Regions from separate parts of the Arthrobacter sp. KKT183 genome, predicted to be linked through region 2. Evidence: predicted binding sites of a transcription regulator. Region 2 holds the regulator's gene; the other holds the start of a gene.
The links. The regulator Rex, encoded in region 2, represses fermentation and respiration genes when NADH is low (regulators of the CRP and FNR family bind a similar motif). The targets are predictions, from matches to a motif close to CTTGTGAANNNNTTCACAAG.
Positions count from the first base shown of each region.

Region 1: a site for Rex is predicted at 1,544-1,563, ahead of rhaI (L-rhamnose isomerase). Genes of this name have one in related genera too.

Region 1 is NZ_CM145770.1:3,304,595-3,307,994, forward strand. Features, by position in the region: gene ACZ2GY_RS15600 (L-rhamnose mutarotase) at 1-272, opposite strand, end outside; gene ACZ2GY_RS15605 (LacI family DNA-binding transcriptional regulator) at 428-1,426, opposite strand; gene rhaI (L-rhamnose isomerase) at 1,678-2,844, shown strand; gene ACZ2GY_RS15615 (bifunctional aldolase/short-chain dehydrogenase) at 2,847-3,400, shown strand, end outside.
Region 2 is NZ_CM145770.1:2,804,155-2,807,554, forward strand. Features, by position in the region: gene ACZ2GY_RS13330 (YceI family protein) at 1-388, shown strand, start outside; gene ACZ2GY_RS13335 (hypothetical protein) at 502-1,170, shown strand; gene ACZ2GY_RS13340 (redox-sensing transcriptional repressor Rex) at 1,196-1,906, opposite strand; gene ACZ2GY_RS13345 (glutaredoxin family protein) at 2,049-2,318, opposite strand; gene ACZ2GY_RS13350 (HAD family hydrolase) at 2,452-3,294, shown strand; gene ACZ2GY_RS13355 (30S ribosomal protein bS22) at 3,343-3,400, opposite strand, start outside.

The sequences.
Region 1 (3,400 bases), 500 kb from region 2:
GGCCGGCCGTCGAGCTCCACGAAGAACTCCCCCATCTCGGCCTGCCATCGGGCATTGACGTCGGTCTCGGCCATAGCGCTCTGGGCTGCGGCGAGGTCATCCGACTCGACGTACCCGATCAGGAGGCCATCCGGCCGGAGGAAGAGCGAGTAGTTGTTCCAGCCGGTGTCCTTGAGGGCGCGGAGCATGTCCGGCCAGACGGCGGCATGGCGCTCCTTGTACTCCTCAAGGCGGTCGGGCTTCACCTGCAACTGGAAGCAGACGCGTTCCATAGTTCTCCTCGTCGAGCGGGTATGAATCGTTTCATGGATGCTACCACTGCGACTTGCCAGGGAGCTCGCCTGCCCGCAACTTTTGCGCACCTACGGTGACTCAAACCGGCGTCGGACTCGCCGGAGCTGCACAAAAGTTCACGAAGGAGGAAGGGCTAGAGGGTGCTCCCCCGGCTGACCAGCTCGGGCTGGAAGATGACCTGCCGGCTTTCGGGTGAGGTCCGGTCAATCGCCTCAAGCAACAGTTCGACGGCGGTGCGCCCCATCAGCTCCGTTGGCCGCCGCACTGTGGACAGCGGAACAACCGCAGACTGGGCGAAGTCGATGTCGTCGTAGCCGATCAGCGCGAGGTCCTCCGGAATCCGCAACCCGCGGATGAGCAGCACAGCCTGCATCACGCCGATGGCCAGTAGATCGTTGGCGCAAAAAATACCGTCCGGCAGGCCTTCCCGGCCGCGTTCCGCAAGGAGTTCACCGGCTGCACGCCCCGCCAGCACGGTCATCGCGGCGGCTTCCACTACCTCAAGCTGGGCATCCGGGTACTCCTCCACAGCCTGCTGCGCTCCGGCCAGACGGTCTGCCACCTGTTGGATGTCGGTGGACGCTCCGATGAACGCGATGCGCCGCCGCCCGCGCGAGAGCATGTGCTTCACCGCCATGTAACCGCCGGCGACATCATCCACTGACACTGAACTGACCCGGCGCTGCGGGTCCACCCGGTCCACCAAAACCACCGGCACGCCGTGCGCCCGCAGCTGTTCGAGCCGGGAATCGATGTTACCTACCGGGGAAATCAGGACACCCTTGACCCGCTGCTGCTCGAACACATCGAGATAGCGGCTTTCGCGGCCGGCGTCATGCCCACTGTCCCCCAGCAGCACGGTGCTGTCCGACTCCGCCGCCCGGTCTTCGGCGGCGCGCGCCAGCGAAGAGAAGAACGGATTACTGACGTCGAGGACGATGAGCCCAATGGTGCGGCTGAGTCCGGCACGGAGCTGGCGAGCGGCATCATTGCGCACGAAGCCCAGTTCCGAGATGACGCTGAGCACCCGCTCACGGGTCTTTTCAGCTACGCGGTCCGGGTTGTTGAGCACGTTCGATACTGTGCCCACGGCAACCTGCGCCTGGTCGGCAACGTCTTTGATACTGACCATCCGGGCAGACCCTCGTTTCCTGGAAGTGACGGGCTGTAGACAAGCGGTGGACGAAAATGTGCACTCTTCACGAGAATGCTTGACACCACTTATCGCCAAGGATACCTTTGAAACGTACTAATGAATCGATTCAATATCTGATTCATCTCCTGACCGTCACCGCCGCCTCCTTCAGGCCTAGTGAAAAGTCAGTGCAAAACAACGACGATGCGCGCGGGCTTGCAGCCGGCAGCTGTAAATGGAGAGAAGTAATGGTTGACCTGAGCCGCATAACGCCAACCCTGGAGAACCTCGCTATTGAGGTGCCGTCATGGGCCTACGGCAATTCCGGAACCCGTTTCAAGGTGTTCCAGACTCCCGGCACTCCGCGCACTGTGCAGGAGAAGATCGCCGACGCCGCCAAGGTTAACGAGCTGACCGGCCTTGCGCCCTCCGTTGCCTTGCACATTCCCTGGGACAAGGTGGAAAATTACGGCGCGCTTTCTGACTTTGCGCAGGGCCTCGGCATCACGCTGGGCACCATCAACAGCAACACGTTCCAGGATGACATCTACAAGTTCGGGTCCCTGACCCACAGCGACGCCGCCGTTCGCAACAAGGCCCTCGACCACATGTACGAGTGCATCGACGTCATGAACGTCACCGGTTCACAGGACCTGAAGATCTGGCTGGCTGACGGCACCAACTACCCCGGCCAGGGCGACATGCGCTCACGCCAGGACTGGCTGCATGATTCCCTGCAAAAGGTTTACGAGCGCCTCGGTGATGACCAGCGCATGGTTCTCGAGTACAAGTTCTTCGAACCGGCTTTCTACCACACCGACGTCCCTGACTGGGGAACTTCCTACGCCCACACCCTGGCCCTCGGTGAGAAGGCCATGGTCTGCCTCGACACGGGCCACCACGCTCCCGGCACCAACATCGAGTTCATCGTGGCGCAGCTGATCCGCCTCGGAAAGCTCGGATCCTTCGACTTCAACTCGCGCTTCTACGCGGATGATGACTTGATCGTGGGGGCAGCGGATCCGTTCCAGCTGTTCCGCATCATGTACGAGGTGGCTCGCGGCGGCGCCCTCGACCCGGCTGCCAACGTGGCGCTGATGCTGGACCAGTGCCACAACCTCGAAGAGAAGATCCCCGGCCAGATCCGCTCTGTCCTCAATGTGCAGGAGATGACGGCCCGTGCGCTGCTCGTTGACCGGGAGTCGTTGACCAAGGCGCAGGAAGCAGGCGACGTCCTCGGCGCGCACGCCCTGTTCATGGACGCCTTCTACACCGACGTCCGTCCGGCACTCGCCCAGTGGCGTGAATCCCGCGGACTTCCCGCGGACCCCATGGCTGCCTACGCGGCCAGCGGCTACCAGGAAATCATCAACGCTGACCGTGAGGGCGGACAGCAGGCAGGATGGGGCGCGTAACCATGACTAACCAAACCGTTCAGGACCTCATCAACCGCTCCAACCGGCTCGGTGCGGACAAACGCAACACGAACTACGCCGGCGGCAACACCTCGGCCACGGGCAGCGACACCGACCCCGTCACCGGCGAGAACGTTGAGCTGTTGTGGGTAAAGGGCTCCGGTGGTGACCTCGGCACCCTCAAGGAACAGGGTCTGGCCGTACTCCGCCTCGACCGTCTCCGTGCCCTGACCAACGTCTACCCTGGCCTTGACCGCGAGGACGAGATGGTCGCGGCGTTCAATTACACCCTGCACGGCAAGGGCGGCGCGGCACCTTCCATCGATACCGCCATGCACGGCCTCGTCGACGCCGCACACGTTGACCACCTGCACCCGGACTCAGGCATCGCAATCGCCACGGCGGTCGACGGCGAAGCACTCACCGAAAAGATCTTCGGCGACAAGGTGGTGTGGGTGCCCTGGCGGCGCCCGGGCTTCCAGCTCGGCCTGGACATCGCCGCGATCAAGGCCGAAAACCCGCAGGCCGTAGGCACCATCCTTGGCGGGCACGGCAT
Region 2 (3,400 bases):
CACCGCAACCATCAAGACCGAATCCTTCAACTCGAACGATGAGAACCGCGACGCCCACGTTCGCGGCGGCGACTTCTTCGACGCTGAGCAGTTCCCCGAGATGACTTTCGTGTCCAAGCGGGTCGAAGGCGCCGGCGAGACCTACAAGCTGATCGGCGACCTGACCATCCGCGGGATCACCAAGGAAGTTTCCATCGATACCGAGTTCAACGGTGTTGCTGTTGACCCCTTCGGTGCCACCCGCGCTGGATTCTCCGGCCAAACGGTCATCTCCCGCAAGGAATTCGGCCTGACCTGGAACGCAGCTCTTGAGGCCGGCGGTGTTTTGGTGGGCGACAAGGTGACCATCAACCTTGACGCCGCTTTCGTGGCACCCTCGGCCAACTAGGCTCTTTGCTCACGAATCCCTTCGAGGGGGCGTGCCGGCTTTCCGGCACGCCCCCTCGTTTCTTCTGTCCTGAAAGCCCGACGGCGAAAGCTTGACGGCGGTACGCTGAGCGCATGAGTACGCCATCACACGATCCTTCAGAACGCGATCCGCACCAGCTCTCCGGAACTGAGTCACTCAATCCCAATGAGCCCGGACCAACACAGAACTCCGGTGCGGGCCTCTCCCCCGAACCGCAGAAACCTGCATCTCCATACTCCTACCAGTCGGCCCAGCCCGCAGGGTATGCCTACCCGAGTGCAGCCCGCATGCCTGAACAGGCGCGGCCGCCCCTCCCCAAGGAAGTCAATCTGGCTTTTTGGCTGATCATCGCCGCTGGGGTTCTCAACTTCATCACCACCCTGATGGGATCAGGCACCACGGGTGGGCCGGCGGGAGCAGCTGCAATCGGTGTCGGCATCGGGATCGTTGTCGGCATCCTTACCACCGGCGTATACGTACTGCTGGCCGTCTTCATCCGCAAGGGACACAACTGGGCACGCATAACCGCCACTGTTCTTGCGGGTATTTCGGTTCTGCTCATGATCATGAGTTGGGTGACGCTCGCCGCGCTGCAGGGCAACGCTGAAGTCCAGGCGCAGCTGGGTGGGGAAAGCCTGCAGCCAAGCGGATTCTCCATCGCGCTGAACGTGCTCGTGGTGCTGCTTGGCGTCGCCGGAGTTGTGCTGTGCTGGCTCAAGCCGTCCAACGCCTACTTCAAGCGGCAGCAAATCACGCACTAGCGCGCAGAAGCTTGCTGGACCGGCCCTACTGGGCCGCGCGGGCGCTGGAACCGGCATCAAGATCCGGATCCTGCGCCCGCTGTGCGTGGTAAGCGAGGATCTGCAGCTCCGTGGCCATGTCCACCTTGCGCAGCTGCACCCGGTCAGGAACCTGCAGCACTACCGGCGCGAAACTCAGGATGCTTGTCACCCCGGCCGCAACAAGTTCATCGCACAACTGCTGTGCAACGCCCGCTGGTACCGCGAGAACAGCCATATTGGCGCGCGTCCTGTGAAGCACGGTTGCCAGATCCTCCACTGGGCTGACGCGCAGCCAGCCGACCTCCGTACCGACGATCATCTGATCTGCGTCGAACAGCGCGACCACCTCGAAGCCCCGCGACTGGAACCCCGAGTACCCGGCGAGCGCACGCCCGAGGTTTCCGGCTCCGACGATGGCCACCCGCCAGTCCTGGGTCAGTCCCAGGGCTGTGGAGATCTGGCTGTTCAGGTACTGGACGTCGTAGCCGACACCCCGCGTGCCGTAGGAACCCAGGTAGGAGAGGTCCTTGCGGAGCATGGGCGAATTCACGCCCGCCGCGTCTGCCAGTTCCTCCGAAGACACTCGTTCAATCCCCTCCGCCAGAAGGGAGTTGAGGGCGCGCAGATAAATGGTCAGGCGGGCGAGCGATGCAGGCGGAATTTGCCTGCCCTGCTGATCGCTCGCGGCGGACCGTAATCCGGGAAGCTCCGACATGGTCACTGGTTCATCTCTCCGTTATTTGTTCGCCGGCGGCCTGAACTGCTCCGCCCGCCCGCCGGAGGATGACGGCGGGATAGTCCCACTTTAGGTCCCTGGTGGAAGCCCTCAAAGTCAGGAGGGCGCTGAGCACAACGGCTCAGATGAGTAGCCTGCGCAGGCGCGCTTCGTCGATTGTCCAGAAGTCCCGCTGGACCCCGTCGAGAAGCAGAACCGGCACCTCTTCCGAGAATCGTTCCAGCAGATCGGCGTGATCGGCAATCGACTCTTCCCGCCAAAGCACGCCCAGTTCGGCAGCCACGCGGCTCACTGTCTCCCGGGCGGCGTGACAGAGGTGGCAGTCCGGCCTCGTCACCAACACGAGGCCCGTGCTCCATTCCGCGACAGGCGGTTGGGTCTGCTGAGTCATGGTCCACAAGCTTACTGGCCGCGGGCTCCGTGCAGGTCGCCATTACGGAACGCCCTCGAAGCGTGAAAAATCGGCTGGTTGCTGTGGGTGTCCGCGGACACGCTGAACGCCAACCAGTGATTAGACTCGTGCTATGTCCGCAGCCAGCCTCCGACCCGCAGTCGAGCCCGGGTCTTCCACGGAGACTGTGCCTGCCGAATCTTCTCCGCTGGGCGGACCGGCCGGGGAAGCAGCATTTTTCGACGTCGACAACACGATGATGCGCGGCGCCAGTCTCTTCCATGTGGCGCGCAAGATGTACCAGCGGCGGGCTTTCACGCTTCGTTTTGCCGCAGGGCTGGCCTGGAAACAGCTGCGCTTCGTGATGCGCGGCGAGAACATGACCGACATCCATGCTGTCCGTGATGCCGCTCTTGCCTTCGCTATCGGCATTGCGCATGAAGATGTGCTGGCCCTTGGCGAAGAAGTCTATGACGAAATGATCGCGTCGAAGATCTGGCCGGGAGCGCGTGCCCTCGCGGAACAGCACCTCCGCAACGGGCGCCGCGTCTGGTTGGTCACGGGCACTCCCGTCGAAGTGGCCAGCGTGATCGCCAACCGGCTTGGGCTCACGGGTGCACTCGGCACTGTGGGAGAGGTCTCTGAGGGCTTCTACACAGGCAAGCTCGTGGGTGAGTTCCTCCACGGGCCGGCAAAGGCCACGGCCGTCAACGAACTTGCCGGGAAAGAGGGCCTGGACCTGTCCCGCTGCTGGGCGTACAGCGATTCCTACAACGATGTGCCACTGCTCAGCATTGTTGGCCACCCGGTCGCTATCAACCCTGACCATCGCCTTCGCAAGCACGCCCGTGACTCCAACTGGCCAATCTATGATTTTCGAAGCGGCCGCCGTGCGGCAACATTGGGGCTCAAGGCAGCAACGGGAGCCGGTGCGATCTACGGCCTGTGGCGCGGCTTCACCCGCATGAGAGGCTAGTCCTTAAATGCAAAACCGGTCCGCCTCACTGGCGGACCGGATGCGATGCTACTTCTTGTTGCGGCGCTGGTGGCGGGTCTTGCGAAGCAGTTTGCGGTGCTTCTTC